Regions from separate parts of the Pseudomonas sp. GW821-FHT07G06 genome, predicted to be linked through region 3. Evidence: predicted binding sites of a transcription regulator. Region 3 holds the regulator's gene; each other region holds the start of a gene.
What was found. Region 3 encodes FliA, which starts transcription of late flagellar genes. Its sites were predicted from a motif close to CTAAAGTTTNNNNNNNNNNNGCCGNTAA; they were not measured.
Positions count from the first base shown of each region.

Region 1: motA (flagellar motor stator protein MotA) is a predicted target of FliA. The motif match lies at 1,766-1,793, and genes of this name have one in related genera.
Region 2: flgM (flagellar biosynthesis anti-sigma factor FlgM) is a predicted target of FliA. The motif match lies at 1,501-1,528, and genes of this name have one in related genera.

Region 1 is NZ_JBYSVW010000002.1:200,953-206,501, forward strand. Features, by position in the region: gene motB (flagellar motor protein MotB) at 1-841, opposite strand, end outside; gene motA (flagellar motor stator protein MotA) at 845-1,696, opposite strand; gene AC3WJW_RS04470 (HDOD domain-containing protein) at 1,864-3,402, shown strand; gene AC3WJW_RS04475 (rhodanese-like domain-containing protein) at 3,445-4,269, shown strand; gene asd (archaetidylserine decarboxylase) at 4,279-5,139, shown strand; gene serB (phosphoserine phosphatase SerB) at 5,271-5,549, opposite strand, start outside.
Region 2 is NZ_JBYSVW010000011.1:189,789-195,337, reverse strand. Features, by position in the region: gene AC3WJW_RS19735 (chemotaxis protein CheV) at 1-555, opposite strand, end outside; gene flgA (flagellar basal body P-ring formation chaperone FlgA) at 639-1,397, shown strand; gene flgM (flagellar biosynthesis anti-sigma factor FlgM) at 1,566-1,892, shown strand; gene AC3WJW_RS19720 (flagella synthesis protein FlgN) at 1,941-2,408, shown strand; gene AC3WJW_RS19715 (flagellar brake protein) at 2,502-3,248, shown strand; gene AC3WJW_RS19710 (MFS transporter) at 3,312-4,688, opposite strand; gene AC3WJW_RS19705 (glutamine synthetase family protein) at 4,759-5,549, opposite strand, start outside.
Region 3 is NZ_JBYSVW010000001.1:272,396-277,944, forward strand. Features, by position in the region: gene AC3WJW_RS01150 (chemotaxis protein CheA) at 1-502, opposite strand, end outside; gene AC3WJW_RS01155 (protein phosphatase CheZ) at 550-1,338, opposite strand; gene AC3WJW_RS01160 (chemotaxis response regulator CheY) at 1,360-1,731, opposite strand; gene fliA (RNA polymerase sigma factor FliA) at 1,899-2,639, opposite strand; gene fleN (flagellar synthesis regulator FleN) at 2,636-3,466, opposite strand; gene flhF (flagellar biosynthesis GTPase FlhF) at 3,583-4,911, opposite strand; gene flhA (flagellar biosynthesis protein FlhA) at 4,923-5,549, opposite strand, start outside.

The DNA.
Region 1 (5,549 bases), on a different contig from region 3:
AACCTTCGATGGCCCGCTGGGCTTTCTTGGTCAGTACCACGATGTCGATTCGGCGGTTCACCGGATTGAACGGATGTTCGCGATCAAACAACGCCGACGAGGCATAACCGACCACGCGCGCCACCTGTGCATCTGGATAGCTGCCCGCCACCAGAGCACGCCGTGCGGCGTTGGCACGGTTGGCCGAGAGTTCCCAGTTACCGAAATCACCAGTGCCGGTGTACGGCTTGGCATCGGTGTGGCCGCTGATGCTGATCTTGTTCGGCACCGCCTTGATGGTGTCGGCCATGGCCAGCAGGATGTCTTCGAAATACGGCTTCAAGCGAGCTGAGCCCGAGTCGAACATCGGGCGGTTTTCCGCGTCCATGATCTGGATACGCAGGCCGTCCGGGGTAATTTCGAACAGGATCTGATCCTTGAACTTCTGCATCTGCGGGTTTTCTTCGACCTTGTTCTGCAGTTCCTGCAGCAGCAACTCGAGGCGTTCCTTTTCGACCTGCTCGGCCATGCCTTCGACCTGGTCGGTATCCACAGTGACCTTGTCTGGCTGCGGCTGGGACTTCACCTCGGGGTTGAGGGTGTTTTCCGGCGCCATGGTCGGCGTACCGCCCAGATCGATGATGTAGGGCGTACCGCTTTCGGAAAAGCCGATCGGGTCCTTGAAGTAACCGGCGATGGCGATCTTCTGTTCCGGCGTGGCGGTGGACAGCAGCCACAACACCAGGAAGAACGCCATCATCGCCGTAGCGAAGTCGGCGAAGGCGATTTTCCACGCCCCGCCGTGATGCCCGCCGGCATAGCGCTTGACGCGCTTGATGATTATCGGCTGATTATTTTCCATGACTTAACGACCGCGAACCGCTTGTTCCAGCTCGGCGAAGCTTGGACGGTGCGCCGGGTACAGGACCTTGCGCCCGAACTCAACGGCCAGCGATGGCGGCATGCCGGAAGCCGAAGCCACCAGCGAGGCCTTGATGGCTTCGTAGACGTTCAGTTCTTCCTTGGCATCGTGGGCCAGGGAATGGGCCAGCGGGCCGAAGAAACCGTAGGCGGCGAGAATACCGAAGAAGGTACCGACCAGTGCCGCACCGACGTGCAGGCCGATGGACTTCTGGTCACCTTCACCCAGCGAAGCCATGGTCACCACGATACCCAGTACCGCCGCGACGATACCGAAACCGGGCATGGCGTCGGCGATGCCGTTGACCGCGTGGGAGGGGTGTTCCAGGTCTTCCTTGAGGCTGAAAAGCTCCATGTCGAACAGGCCTTCCAGCTCGTGCGGGGCCATGTTGCCGGAGGACATGATGCGCAGGTAATCACAGATGAACGCGGTCATGCGCTCATCCTTGAGGACCGCCGGGTACTTGGCGAAGATCGGGCTCGCGGCGGCATCTTCGATGTCGCCCTCAATGGCCATCATGCCTTCGCGGCGGCTCTTGTTGAGGATCTCGTAGATCAGGCCCAGCACTTCAAGGTAAAAGGCGTGGTTGAAACGCGAACTGAACATGCCCAGGGACTTCTTGAGCACGTGCATCGTCATGTAGCCGGGGTTGGCCTGCAAGAATGCGCCGAGGGCTGCACCGCCAATAATCATGACCTCGAAAGGCTGGATCAGAGCGGCAATCTTGCCGTGGGAAAGCACGTATCCGCCGAGCACGCTCGCGAATACGACGATGATGCCGATAATTTTAGCCATAGGTTAGGAGAGCACTTACTGAGTCGGGTTCAAGGTCATATTCGGAAGTTAAAAAATCTCTTCTTCTACTTATCGGCAAAACTGCGCCAGACTATAGCCAGTTCAGGCGAAAAGCTAATTTGACCCCTTCCGGGCACAGGTATTGTTGACGATGATCGCCTCCCACCATGGTTAACGAAACGAACGTTCCAACACCAAAACCGACGACGCTCGAAGGCTGGGTCAAGCTGCTCGATGGCGTACGCCTTCCCGTCCCGCAAGCCAGCCACGACCGTGTCTGCAAGGCCATCCGCGACAATCGCAGCTCGCTGCGCGATATCGCCGACCTCATGCAAGGCAGCCCCGCCCTGGCCTTGAGCGTGATTCGCGAAGCCAACCGGCACACCCACGGCGGCATGACCGAGCCGGCGGAAAACCTTGAGGTTGCGATCAATCGCCTCGGCCTGAAACGCACCGAAGAATTGCTCGCGCGGCTGCCCGCCGAACCCCAGTTCGAAATCCCCAAAGCCTTGCGTCAGCTGCAGATGATCAGCCAGCACGCCACGCAACAGGCCAATGGTTTTTTTGCCAGTCGCCTGGCGCGCCTGTGGCAGGACATCCACTGGGGCAGCCTGCTGTTTCTTTCGCCCCTGTGGCCTTTGGCGCTGACCCATCCAAAACTGCTCGAAGACTGGGAGCTGCGGGTCATCCATAAAGGTGAGTCGGCACGTAAAGTCGAAAAGCAATTGTTTGGCGCACGCCTGCTGGACATCGGTCAGGCGCTGGTGGAAGTCTGGCGCTTGCCGATCTGGGTGCAACAGGGCTATCGCCTGTTGCTCACCGAGCAGCGGGAGCTGGTGAAAGTCCTGCGCATCGCCCGTGACAGCGAGCACCCGTTGCGCCAGCAGAACCGCCTCGATGACGATCCGACCCTGCGCCGCTGGCTCAATCAACCGGCCAATACGGTGCTGCTGGCCAACGGTCTGGCGCTGTCGGCACAACACGCCTGGGACAGCCCGCACAGTGAACGCTGGCAGTACCTGACCAGCCTTTACCTGCAAATGCCGATGGATGAGGTGCAACAACAACTGCACCAGCAAGCCGCCAACAGCGCGCGCCATCACGCCATGCCCGACCTCTGGCACCCCGCCGAATCGCTGATCTGGCCGTGGGGCATGAACCGTGTCCACTCAGGTTTGCTACCGGCCGCGGCACCCACCGCCGAAGATCTGGCGAAATGGCGCAAGCAATGCGCCGAATTGCTGGTCGAGCCGAGTCGGTTCACCAACGCCATGCACCTGACCATCGCCGCCCGCGATGCTCTGGTGGCCTGCGGCATGCGTCGGGTGATGATCCTGATGGCCGACCGTACCCATGCCAACCTGCGCGTGCACCAGACGGCCGGCCTGCCGAAGGAAACGGCCGGGCTGAACTTCGTAGTCAGCCAGAGCAACGTATTGCAACGCCTGCTCGCGCAACAGGCCCAGGTCCGCCTGACGCCGGCCAACAACGCGCAACTCTCGGCCCTGCTGCCCAACAGCCTGCGCTTACAGTTCAGTGGCGAACACCTGCTGCTGCGCTCGCTGGTCAATAATGGCCGGGTGATCATGATCGTCGTGGCGGATCAGGGCGGCGGGCCGTTTTCGGAAGTTTCCGTACAGGCCTTCGGCAAAACCGCGCAGTGCATCGAGAAAGCCCTGCACAGCTTTAGCAACCGAGGCCAATAAGGCTGCGCTACAATCCTCCCTTTTGTGCTCTGGAGACCTCACATGTCTGACTTCTCTGGCTTGCCGCTGGTGATCGAGCCGAGCGACTTGCTCCCTCGCCTCGACGCCCGCGAACTGATTCTGGTGGACTTGACCAGTCCCGCCCGCTACGCCGAGGGGCACATTCCCGGCGCGCGCTTTGTCGATCCGAAACGCACACAGCTGGGGCAGGCACCCGCCCCGGGACTGATGCCCCCGCAGGCAGCACTCGAAACACTGTTTGGCGAGCTGGGACACAATCCCGATGCGGTCTACGTGGTGTATGACGATGAAGGCGGCGGTTGGGCCGGACGCTTCATCTGGCTGCTGGATGTCATCGGCCACAGCAAGTACCACTATGTCGACGGCGGCCTGACGGCCTGGCTGGCAGAAGGTTTGCCCATGTCGATCCAGATCCCGCCAGCCGTGGGCGGCCCGGTTTCTCTGACCTTGCACGACGAACCCACCGCCACCCGTGAGTACCTGCAAAGCCGCCTCGGCGCCGCCGACCTGGCCATCTGGGACGCACGCGGGCCGCTGGAGTATTCCGGCGAGAAGGTCCTGGCGGCCAAGGGCGGGCACATTCCCGGCGCGGTCAATTTCGAATGGACCGCCGGCATGGATCAGTCGCGCCAGCTGCGCATCCGCACCGACATGCCGCAGATCCTCGAACAACTCGGGATCAGCAAAGACAAAGAAGTGATTACCCACTGCCAGACCCACCACCGTTCTGGCTTCACCTATCTGGTGGCCAAGGCTCTCGGTTATCCGAGGGTCAAGGGCTACGCCGGCTCTTGGGGCGAATGGGGCAACCATCCCGATACCCCGGTAGAAATTCAAGATTTTTAAGGACTGTTAATGAACAAGCGTCTGTTTCTCCTCGGCCAGTACCTGCTGCCCCACAACTTGCTCTCGCGACTGGCCGGCTGCATCGCCGAATGCCGCGTGCGCTGGTTCAAGAATGCCTTTACCGCCTGGTTCGCCAAGCGCTATCAGGTGGACATGTCCCAGGCGCTGGTCGAAGACCTGACTGCCTACGAGCACTTCAACGCGTTCTTCACCCGCGCACTGAAAGACGGTGCCCGTCCGCTGGACGAAACGCCGGGCGCGATCCTCAGCCCGGCCGACGGCGCGATCAGCCAGCTCGGCCCGATCGAGCACGGTCGTGTATTCCAGGCCAAGGGTCACAGCTTCAGCGTGCTGGAACTGTTGGGTGGCGATGCGGCGAATGCTGCGCCGTTCATGGGCGGTGACTTCGCGACCATCTACCTGTCGCCGAAGGACTACCACCGCGTGCACATGCCGCTGGCCGGCACCCTGCGCGAGATGGTCTACATCCCGGGTCGCCTGTTCTCGGTCAACCAGACCACCGCTGAAAACGTTCCGGAACTGTTCGCCCGCAACGAGCGCGTGGCGTGCATTTTCGACACCGAGCGCGGCCCGATGGCCGTGGTGCTGGTGGGTGCGATGATCGTTGCATCGATTGAAACCGTCTGGGCCGGCCTGGTCACGCCGCCGAAGCGCGAGCTGAAAACCTTCCGCTACGACGAAGCCGCGCGCGCGCCGATCCATCTGGAAAAAGGTGCGGAACTGGGTCGCTTCAAGCTGGGTTCGACCGCCGTCGTGCTGTTCGGACCGGATCAGGTGAAGTGGACTGAGGAAATGACTGCGGGTACAGCGGTGCAGATGGGTCAGGGCATGGGCTCACCAAAAGCCTGATAGACACCGCCATTCACTGTAGGAGCGAGCCTGCTCGCGATGGTCGCCAACGATGACGCGGGCTTCCTGAATACCCGCGTTGTTCTCAGGTTCATCGCGAGCAAGCTCGCTCCCACAGGTGTTTTTCGGTGTTACAGCTGGCCGTCGCGATCGCGGAAGCCCAGCAGGTACAGCACACCATCCAGACCCAAAGTGGAAATCGCCTGCTTGGCCGACTGCTTGACCAGCGGCTTGGCGCGGAACGCCACGCCCAACCCGGCAATCGCCAGCATCGGCAAGTCATTGGCACCGTCGCCGACCGCAATGGTCTGCTCCAGGCGCAAGCCTTCCTTGTGTGCCAACTCCTTCAGCAAATCCGCCTTGCGCTGTGCATCGACAATCGGCTCGACCGCCACGCCGGTGACTTTGCC
Region 2 (5,549 bases), on a different contig from region 3:
GTCGACCGTCAGCACACGCAACGAAAGCGCCTTGTGCTGGGTTTCGACATCCACCACGCCGACGGAAATCGCTTCCGGCGTCGGTGCCACTTCCGCGAGCACCTTCTCGACATCGATGATTTCGACCAACTGATTGTCGACCCGCGTCACCGCCGTCAGGTAGTGATCGCGCCCGGTACCCTTGGGTGGCGGATGGATCTCCTCCCAGTTCATGTTGACGATGCGCTCCACCGAACGCACCAGGAAACCCTGGGTCTTGGTGTTGTACTCCGTGATGATCACGAACGGATTGTTCTTGTCCTTCAACGCACCGGAGCCGGTCGCCATCGCCAGATCAAGGATCGGAATGGTCGCCCCCCGGATGTTCGCCACGCCACACACGACAGGACTGGACTTGGGCATCAACGTCAGTTGGGGGCATTGCAGCACCTCCCGAACCTTGAATACGTTGATCCCGTACAGCTGCTGGCCGTCGAGACGGAACAACAACAGCTCAAGGCGATTCTGCCCCACCAGTTGCGTGCGCTGGTTTACCGAATCCATTACACCAGCCATGCCCAGACTCCTACACCAACGCCAAGTGTTGTTGCGACGCGCCTTCATCACTAAACGGCACGGCGCTTGCTTTTTTAATCGTTATGAACACAGAACCGACATTTTTTCGACGCCTGACCACACCCTACCGCAAATTGCTCGGCGTGCTGGCGGCTGTTTGCCTGTTCAACGCTGGCAGCCCTGCCCTTGCTGACGCGGTTACCTTGCCTGACATGCTTATCGGCGTCACTCAGGGCTTTCTTGAATTCACCGTAGAAGACTATCTGGCAACCAGTCAAACGGAAGGTCGTTACGAGATCCAGGTCAATCCGCTCGACCCGCGCATGCACATGCCCATGTGCGACAAGGAATTGACAGCAACGCTCGAGAGTCCCAAGCCGCTGGGACGGGTCACGGTCAAGGTCCGCTGCGAGGGCGCCGCCCCCTGGACTGTGTTCGTACCCGCTCAAGTCCGCCTGTTTCGCGATGTCGTGACCAGCGCCCGGCCACTGCGCCGTGCCGCCATTGTCGAGCCTGGGGATGTGGTGCTGCGCGAGCGCGATATCAGCCTGATCAGCCAGGGCTACCTGACGTCCCTTGATCAGGCGATCGGGCAGCGACTGACCCGACCAATGGTCACCGACCAGGTGATTACCCTGGTGCATATCGAACAGGCCGAGGTGATCCGCAAGGGTGATCAGGTGGTGATTACCGCCCGCAGCGGTACGCTCAGCGTGCGCATGCCCGGCGAAGCCCTGTCGAACGGCAGCCTGAGCGAACAGATCAGGGTGAAAAACCTCAACTCCCAGCGGGTCATCAAGGCGCAGGTCATGGCGCCGGGGCAGGTGGAAGTGTCCATGTAAGGCGCTCTGCTCATTGGAATGTGGCGCTTGCGGCGGCTGTTCCCTAGACTGTGCTCCATGCAGGGCAAGCGCTGACGCGCGCGAGGTTCATTGGTAAATGAGCCTAAAGTTTTCCAGGGAATGGCCGAAACCATGGCAAGCGTCCAAATTCCCAGAGGTTTTTTTATCATGGTCATCGATTTCAGCCGTTTGAACAGCTCCTCGTCCCTTACGGGCAGTACACGTACCAGCGCCAGCAAGGAAAGCGCCGAAGCCGGCAAAACCGCGCCGCTGGAATCCGCGGCCGAACAGGTCGGTACCGTCAAAAGCGGGGAATCGGTACATCTCAGCAATGAGGCTCAACAGTTGCAGAAGGTCACTGACAAGCTGCGCGATCAGCCTGCCGTCGACAAAGCCCGGGTGGCCGAGTTGAAAGCAGCGATTGCCGATGGCAGCTATAAAGTCGACAGCAACCGTGTAGCCAGCAAACTGCTCAACTTCGAAGCCCAGCGCTAGGCCACCGCCGGCGCCAGGCTTTTGGACGCTTAAAACCCAAGGCCAGCCATGCACGACACTCATTTACTGCAACTGATCACCGACGACTTTGCTCCAGCGCAACACCTGCTGGAATTACTGCAGACCGAATCCCTCGCCTTGCATGGCCGTGACATGCCACTGCTCGAGGACATCCTGGCGCAGAAACAGGCATTGGTCGTCCTGCTCGAACAGCATGGCCGCAAGCGCAGTGAAATTCTCGCCAGCCTCAACCTGCCGACCAACCGCGGCGGGCTGGAGCAACTGGCCAGCCAGTCGAGCATTGGCGACCAGTTGCTGGCGCAAAGTGACGTGCTGACCGATCTCCTGGCCCAGTGCCAGGCCATCAACGCCAACAACGGCCAGTCGATCCTCACTCAGCAAGCCGCTACAGCCACCCAGCTGAAAATCCTCACTGGCGGTGAAACTCCGGCGCTTTACGATGCCAGCGGAACATTCTCCAAGCTTGCTAAGCCGCGCCCGCTCAGTCAGGCTTAGGCCGCTTGATGCGCCCGCTCTATCCAAGACGCGAAAGATGCTGGCAGAATGCTGGCCAGTCGTAGTCAAATTTTGTCTGGAGATTGATTAACCGTGTCCAATGCCTTATCCGTGGATGATGCTCCGCAGCCACCCAAGGTGCTCTCCACGCCCTTGGAAATCTCCAGCAATCTGCGCCAGCTGCTCGAAAGCCATGACCCGCTGATCATCACGTTCCACGAGCGCAGCCAGCGCTTCCAGAGCTATCTGGTGGACCTGGACCGGGAAAGCAACATGATTGCCCTGGACGAAATGATCCCTCGCGACGGCGAGCGCTACCTGATGGCGGGCGAACCCTTCAGGGTCGAAGGCTTCCACGAAGGTGTGCGCATTGCCTGGGAAAGCAACGGCCAATTGAAGATCGACGAATCCGGTGGCAGCCGCTGCTATCGCGGCACCCTGCCCGATGAAGTGGTGTACCACCAGCGCCGCAATGCGTTCCGCGCGGCATTGAAGCTGGCACAACTGGTCAACGTCAATCTCGACGGCGAAAAGCTCAAGGCCCCCATCAGCGGCAAGCTGCTGGATATTTCCGCTACCGGCTGCAAACTGCGATTCGACGGCGACATCACGGGCAGCCTGCAACTGGGCCAGGTGTACGACCGCTTCAACGCCGACCTGCCCTTTGGCAAGATGACGGCTCCAGTCGAGTTGCGTTATCTGCACTTCGAAGAAAAGATCTCCACCACCTTCGCCGGCGTTCGCTTCCACAACATGAGCGGATTGGTGCAGCGCCAGGTCGAACGCTTCGTCTACCAGTTGCAGCGTGAAGCCCGCCGCTTCGACAAAGACGACATCTGATAGAGCCTCCACAAAAAACGGGCAGTCCCTTGCGGGGACTGCCCGTTTTTTTGTGCCCCGGCTTTAAGGCCTGGCCTCGCTGAAGTTAGGGTCCCGCCCTGTATCAGGGTCTGGCGGCGGCTGATCGGTTTCAGTTTCGGTGACAGGTTCCGGCTCAGGCTCTGGCCCGGTACTCACCGGACTGTGCATCTGCTCCTGCACCACCTGCTCATCGACACGCGGGTCGAGGCAGGCCACCAGTGGCGAACTCGTCATATTGTCCGGCATGGCCACGTGGTGCAGCGGTGCGTCGTCGACCTGATGCAGGTTGGTCACCGCTTTCGGGCGAATCCGCCACACCAGCACCAACGCAAAGAAACTGAAGAACGCATAGAGCATCTGGCTGCCAAACAGCTTCATCAGCACACCTGCCACCAGCGGCCCGATACTCGCACCCACGCCGTAGGTGACCAGCAACATTGCCGTCAGGGACACCCGGCGATCACCTTCGACGTGGTCATTGGAGAACGCCACCGCCAACGGATACAGGCAGAACTGCACCAGCGAGCAGAGGAACCCGGCGATGAACAATACCTCCAGCGGCACCTGCGGCATGATCGCCAGCGGCAGTGCAGCCAGTGCCAGGCTGAACGCGAAACTGCGGATCAGCACGGCCCGGTCGTAGCGGTCGGACAACCAGCCCAACGGCCACTGCACCAACAGCCCGGCAAAAATGCAGCTACCCATGAACAGACCGACCTGCTCCGTGGACAACCCTTGCTGCGAGGCATACAGCGGCGCCAGACCGTAGAACGAACCGACAATCAGGCCCGCCCCGAGCACCGTACTCAATGATTGCGGGACACGTTTGATAAAGAACCGAGGCTCCATCGGTGCAGGATGCAAGGGTGCAGGGTGAATCCGCCGGGTCAGGGCCACAGGCACCAGACACAGGGCAAAACACAGGGCGACCAGCATCAGCAGCTCCAGCCCCAGCGCCGGGTGCATGACCAGAATCAGCTGCCCCAGCACCAGGCCCAGGTACGAAGCGATCATGTAACCGCTGAACACCATGCCGCGCTGATTGGCATCGGCCTGCTCATTGAGCCAGCTCTCGATCACCATGTACTGGCACATCATGCCCAGACCCACTATGACCCGCAGGAACAGCCAGGCCGGCAGCCAATCGACCAGGCCATGGCCGAGCACCGCCGCGCCGACGATCCCCGCACAGGCCGAGTAGGCCCGGATATGCCCGACACGGGCAATCAAGCGGTGACCGATCTTGCCCCCCAGCACCAGACCGAAATAGTTGGCGGCCATCAACGCACCGACCCACAGGCTGTCGACATGATCGGCTGCCAGGCGCAAGCCCAGGTAAGTACTCAACAGGCCCGAGCCGATCAACATCATCAGCGAGGCGAAATACAGTGCTCGAAAGGATTTCCAGATTTGGCGCATCGGCGTTCCGAGCGGCTCCTTGCAGTGAGAATCGGCTATCGCTAAACGATAGCCGGATGTCGACAGATCGTCAGGCCTGGGCGGCTAAAACACGTCGTTCCCAGGGCGTAATTTCATCATGGAAACTGGTCAGCTCCAGGGTCTTCGAAGCGATGTAGCCTTCGATGAATTCCGTGCCGAACAGTTCCTTGGCCAACTGGCTACGTTTCAGACGCTCAAGTGCTGCATGCAAGGTACACGGCAACGAAAGATTGTCCGGCACTTCGAATTCACCCTGGATCGGTGCGCTCGGCTCCAATGCGTTCTCGATGCCATGCAACCCTGCCGCCAGGCTTGCGGCAATCGCCAGATACGGGTTGGCGTCGGCCCCGGGCAAGCGGTTCTCGACCCGACGAGCCACCGGCAAACTGGCCGGGATGCGCAGGCCGGCCGCCCGATTGTCGTGGGACCAGCAGGCATTGTTCGGTGAGGCGTAAGGGTGGCACAAGCGCTGATAGGAGTTCACGTTCGGCGCAAACAACGCGGTGAAGTCGGCCATGCACACTTGCTGACCGGCAATGAAATGGCGGAAGGTGGCCGTCTCCTGCCCCGCCTCGTCACTGAACACGTTACGCCCCGAATCGATCTCGACCACGCTCTGGTGAATATGCATCGAACTGCCCGGCGTATGCGCCAGGGGCTTGGCCATGCAGACCACGCTCAGGCCATGCTTGAGCGCCACTTCCTTGAGCAAGTGCTTGAACAGGAACGTCTGGTCGGCCAGCAGCAATGGATCGCCATGCAGCAGGTTGATCTCGAACTGGCTGACGCCCATCTCGTGCATGAAGGTATCGCGGGGCAATCCCAGCGCCGCCATGCACG
Region 3 (5,549 bases):
GCGAGTCCAGCAACTGCTCGAATTCGTTATCGGTAATATCGCCTGAATCGGCTTCGGCCACCGGCGCTTCAACCACGGCGGCAACAGGCGCAGCAACCCCTTCGTCAGCCGATTGCGGCTCGGCCAGACGGGCCAGCGCCGCCAGCAGCTCAGGTGTCGCCGCCGTGATCGGGCTGCGCTCGCGGACTTCGCTGAACATGCTGTTCACCGCGTCCAGCGCTTCGAGAACCACGTCCATCAATTCCGAATCGACGCGACGCTCACCCTTGCGCAGGATGTCGAACACGTTCTCGGCGATGTGGCAGCACTCCACCAGCTCGTTGAGCTGGAGGAAGCCGGCGCCCCCTTTTACAGTGTGAAAACCGCGAAAAATTGCATTGAGCAAATCCGCATCATCCGGACGGCTTTCCAGCTCGACCAGTTGCTCGGACAGTTGCTCTAGAATCTCGCCGGCCTCAACCAGGAAATCCTGAAGGATCTCTTCATCGGCGCCGAAGCTCATCAGGGGGGGTGCTCCTAAAGGTCTAAAAACCCAAAAAACCTAAAACTCTAAAATCCTAGGCTGGATAGCAAATCGTCCACATCGTCCTGACCGGACACAACGTCTTCTCTTTTATCGGCATGAATCTGCGGACCTTCACCCTGAGAGAGATGTTTTTGTGGATCTTTTTCAGCAAGCATCGCTTCACGGTCATGTTCGATGCCCGCAAAGCGGTCCACCTGACTGGCCATCAGCACGAGCTTGAGCAGGTTGCTTTCAACTTCGGTAACCAACTGGGTCACACGCTTGATCACTTGCCCCGTGAGGTCCTGGTAATCCTGGGCGAGCAGGATGTCGTTCAGGTTGCCCGACACCGCGCGATTGTCCGTGCCGCTGCGCACCAGGAAGCCGTCGACCCGCCGGGCCAGTTCACGAAACTCTTCAGCGCCGACTTCACGACGCATGAAGCGCCCCCAGTCCGTGCTCAAGGCCTGGGCTTCATCCGCCAGGCTGTTGACCAGCGGCGTGGCATTCTCCACCAGATCCATGGTGCGGTTGGCCGCGGCCTCGGTCAGCTTGACCACATAGCCCAGACGCTCGGTGGCGTCGGTGATCTGCGACACTTCTTCGGCTTGCGGCATGTGCGGGTCAATCTGGAAATTGACGATCGCGCTATGCAGTTCGCGAGTGAGCTTGCCCACTTCCTGATACAGGCCGCGGTCACGGGTCTGGTTGAGCTCATGGATCAATTGCACCGCGTCGCCGAACTTGCCTTTTTCAAGGCTCTCGACCAATTCGACGGCGTGTTTTTTCAGGGTCGACTCAAAATCGCCCAATGAAGTTTCGTTATTGCCCATAGCTCCCCCGTGGCGCAGTCATCAACCGATGCGTTCGAAAATCTTCTCGATTTTTTCTTTCAACGCCTGGGCCGTGAAGGGTTTGACCACATAGCCGTTAACGCCGGCCTGGGCCGCTTCGATGATCTGCTCACGCTTGGCTTCAGCGGTCACCATCAGCACCGGCAGGTGCTTGAGCTTTTCATCGGCACGCACGTGGCGCAGCAGATCGATACCGGTCATGCCCGGCATGTTCCAGTCCGTTACCAGAAAGTCGATGCTTCCGCTGTTGAGCACCGGAATGGCGGTAGTGCCATCGTCGGCCTCGACGGTGTTGGTGAACCCAAGGTCACGCAGCAGGTTCTTGATGATCCGCCGCATCGTTGAGAAGTCATCAACGATGAGGATTTTCATGTTCTTGTCCAATTCGACCTCCAAGCAGTCTTAAACGCGCCCAGCACCTGGACGCGCCATTTCAATCAATCCGGCAAAGCACTCAATGACTGTCTGGAGCACAACAGATCGGGACCGGCGCAGTTCAACACCACACCAGCCTCTTTCGCAGTGTCCCCACACTGCCTTCAGCGCGCTCGCCACTCCCCCAAACGCCCCCGCAAGCGGGCCGCGCACTGGCTGTGTAACTGGCTGACCCGAGATTCGCTGACCCCCAGGACCTCACCGATTTCCTTGAGGTTCAACTCTTCGTCGTAGTACAGCGCCAACACCAGTCGCTCACGCTCCGGCAAATTGGCAATCGCATCCGCCAGCGCAGCCTGGAAGCGTTCATCTTCCAGATCGCGTGACGGCTCGGTATGAGCACTCGCGCCATCCTCGTGCAGCCCTTCGTGTTCGCCGTCCTGCAACAGATCGTCGAAACTGAATAACCGGCTGCCCAGGGTGTCGTTCAAAATTCCGTAGTAATCGTCGAGACTCAATTGGAGTTCGGCCGCAACTTCGTGATCTTTAGCGTCACGGCCGGTTTTCGCTTCAATCGAGCGAATGGCGTCGCTGACCATGCGCGTATTGCGGTGAACCGAGCGTGGCGCCCAGTCCCCCTTGCGCACTTCATCGAGCATGGCGCCGCGGATTCGAATGCCCGCGTACGTCTCGAAACTGGCGCCTTTGCTGGCGTCATATTTGGTCGATACCTCAAGCAGGCCGATCATCCCGGCCTGGATCAGGTCTTCGACCTGGACACTGGCCGGCAAACGCGCCAGCAAGTGGTAAGCAATGCGTTTAACCAGCGGCGCGTAACGCTCGATCAGCTCGTACTGCGCATCACGAGCCGATTTTTTGTAGAGGTTGTAACCGCTGGCTGTCATAGCACAGGTCCTGCTGTTTGCTGCACGAGACGTTCGACGAAAAACTCCAGGTGCCCGCGCGGGTTGGCAGGCAGCGGCCAGGTATCGACCTTCTGCGCGATGGCCTTGAACGCCAGCGAGCACTTGGAACGCGGGAAGGCCTCGTAGACGGCGCGCTGCTTCTGCACAGCCTTGCGCACGCTTTCGTCGTAGGGCACCGCGCCGACGTATTGTAGGGCGACGTCGAGGAAGCGATCCGTGACCTTGGTCAACTTGGCGAACAGGTTGCGCCCTTCCTGCGGGCTCTGGGCCATGTTGGCCAGGACGCGGAAGCGGTTCATGCCGTAGTCGCGATTGAGCAACTTGATCAAGGCGTAGGCATCGGTAATCGAGGTCGGCTCGTCGCACACCACCAGCAGCACTTCCTGGGCTGCGCGAACGAAGCTGACGACCGACTCACCAATGCCCGCAGCGGTGTCGATCACCAATACGTCGAGGTTGTCGCCGATATCACTGAAGGCCTGGATCAGGCCTGCGTGTTGCGCAGGGCTCAGATGCACCATGCTCTGTGTGCCGGATGCGGCCGGAACGATACGAATGCCGCCTGGTCCCTGCAGCAGTACATCGCGCAGTTCGCAGCGGCCCTCGATCACGTCGGCCAGGGTACGTTTGGGTGTCAGCCCCAGCAGAACGTCGACGTTCGCCAGCCCCAGGTCGGCGTCCAGCAGCATGACGCGCCGGCCAAGCTCAGCCAAAGCCAGGGACAAGTTCACTGACACGTTAGTTTTCCCGACGCCACCTTTGCCGCCGGTCACCGCGATCACCTGTACGGGATGCATGCTGCCCATGTTATTTCTTTACCTTGTCTTGCATAGACGGAGGCCACATTACTGGCTGCGCGTTCACAAACGGAACAATGCATGGCAGACCATCGATGTAGGTACAAAAACGATTCATTATTACCTCAGCCAACCTGCTTGGTCGGGCTGTGGTAGATGTCAGCGAACATGTCAGCCATGGCTTCTTCGCTGGGTTCTTCCTGCATTTGCACGCTGACGGCGCGACTGACCAACTGATGACGGCGCGGCAGATGGAGATCATCCGGAATCCGCGGGCCATCGGTCAGGTACGCCACTGGCAGCTCATGACTGATGGCCAGGCTCAACACCTCGCCCAGGCTTGCCGTTTCATCCAGTTTAGTCAGGATGCAGCCGGCAAGCCCGCAACGCTTGTAACTGTGATAAGCGGCGGTTAGAACCTGTTTCTGGCTGGTGGTTGCCAGCACCAGATAATTTTTTGAGCGGATGCCACGACCGGCCAGGCTTTCGAGCTGCATGCGCAGGGCCGGGTCGCTGGCCTGCAGGCCGGCGGTATCGATCAGCACCACGCGCTTGCGCAGCAATGGATCCAGCGCCTGCACCAGGGACTGGCCCGGATCGACGTGGGTCACCGGCACATTGAGAATACGCCCCAGGGTCTTGAGTTGTTCCTGGGCACCGATGCGGAAGCTGTCCATGCTCACCAGCGCGATGTTCTGCGCGCCGTACTTGAGCACGTAACGGGCAGCCAGCTTGGCCAGGGTCGTGGTCTTGCCCATGCCGGCAGGGCCGACCATGGCGATGACTCCGCCCTCTTCCAGCGGCTCGACGTCCGGGGTAACGATCATGCGTGCCAGGTGCGCCAGCAACATGCGCCAGGCCTGACGAGGCTCCTGGATTTCGCTGATCAGTACCAGCAGATCGCGCGACAGCGGGCCAGACAGGCCAATGCGTTGCAGGCGACGCCAGAGGTTGGCCTGGTCCGGACGGCTGCCTTGCAGCTGGTTCCAGGCCAGGGACCCGAGTTGTACTTCCATGAGCTCGCGCAGGCTGTTGAGCTCGAAGCGCATCGAGTCGAACGCGCGCGGGTCCACGCCACCGGACGCTGGTACAGCAGCCGGTGCGGGACGACGGGGTTCGTCGTACGTCGGCTCGATCAGCGGCTCGGCGGCGGTCAACGGCAAGCCGGCGAACAACTGGCGGTTGGTTGCATTGTCGCTCTCGCCATCGCTGCGCAGGCTCAATTCGGCCTGGGCGGTGACGATCCGCGACTGAGTCTTGCGCAGCTCGTCTTCGAGCTCCATGTTCGGAACTCGCGGTGCCAGCGCCGACAACTTGTAATCCAGCGCAGCCGTCAGTTCGACGCCCCCGGCGATCCGGCGGTTGCCGATAATGGCAGCATCAGCGCCCAGCTCATCGCGAACCAGCTTCATGGCCTGACGCATATCGGCGGCGAAAAAACGCTTAACTTGCATAAACCACTACCTCAGCCGTTGGGCCCTACTGTCGCAACGATGGTCACTTGCTTGTTGTCAGGGATTTCCTGGTAAGCCAACACGTGCAAACCCGGGACTGCGAGCCGGCCGAATCGCGAGAGCATCGCGCGAACCGGACCGGCCACCAGCAGAATCACCGGCTGACCTTGCATCTCCTGGCGCTGCGCCGCGTCAATCAGCGAGCGCTGCAGTTTCTCAGCCATGCTTGGCTCCAGCAGAACGCCCTCTTCCGAGCCTTGTCCTGCCTTTTGCAGACTATTGAGCAATATCTGTTCCAACCTTGGCTCCAGCGTGATAACTGGCAGCTCCGACTCAGTGCCTACAATGCTTTGCACGATTGCACGGGAGACGCCAACCCGCACGGCAGCCACCAGCGCGGCGGTATCTTGACTCTTGGCGGCATTGTTGGCGATGGCCTCGGCAATGCTGCGGATATCGCGAACCGGCACTTGCTCGGCCAACAGTGCTTGCAGCACCTTGAGCAGTTGCGACAGCGAAACCACGCCCGGCACCAGCTCCTCAGCCAGTTTCGGCGAGCTTTTGGCCAGCAATTGCATGAGTTGCTGCACTTCTTCGTGACCGATCAGTTCACTGGAATGCTTGTAGAGTATCTGGTT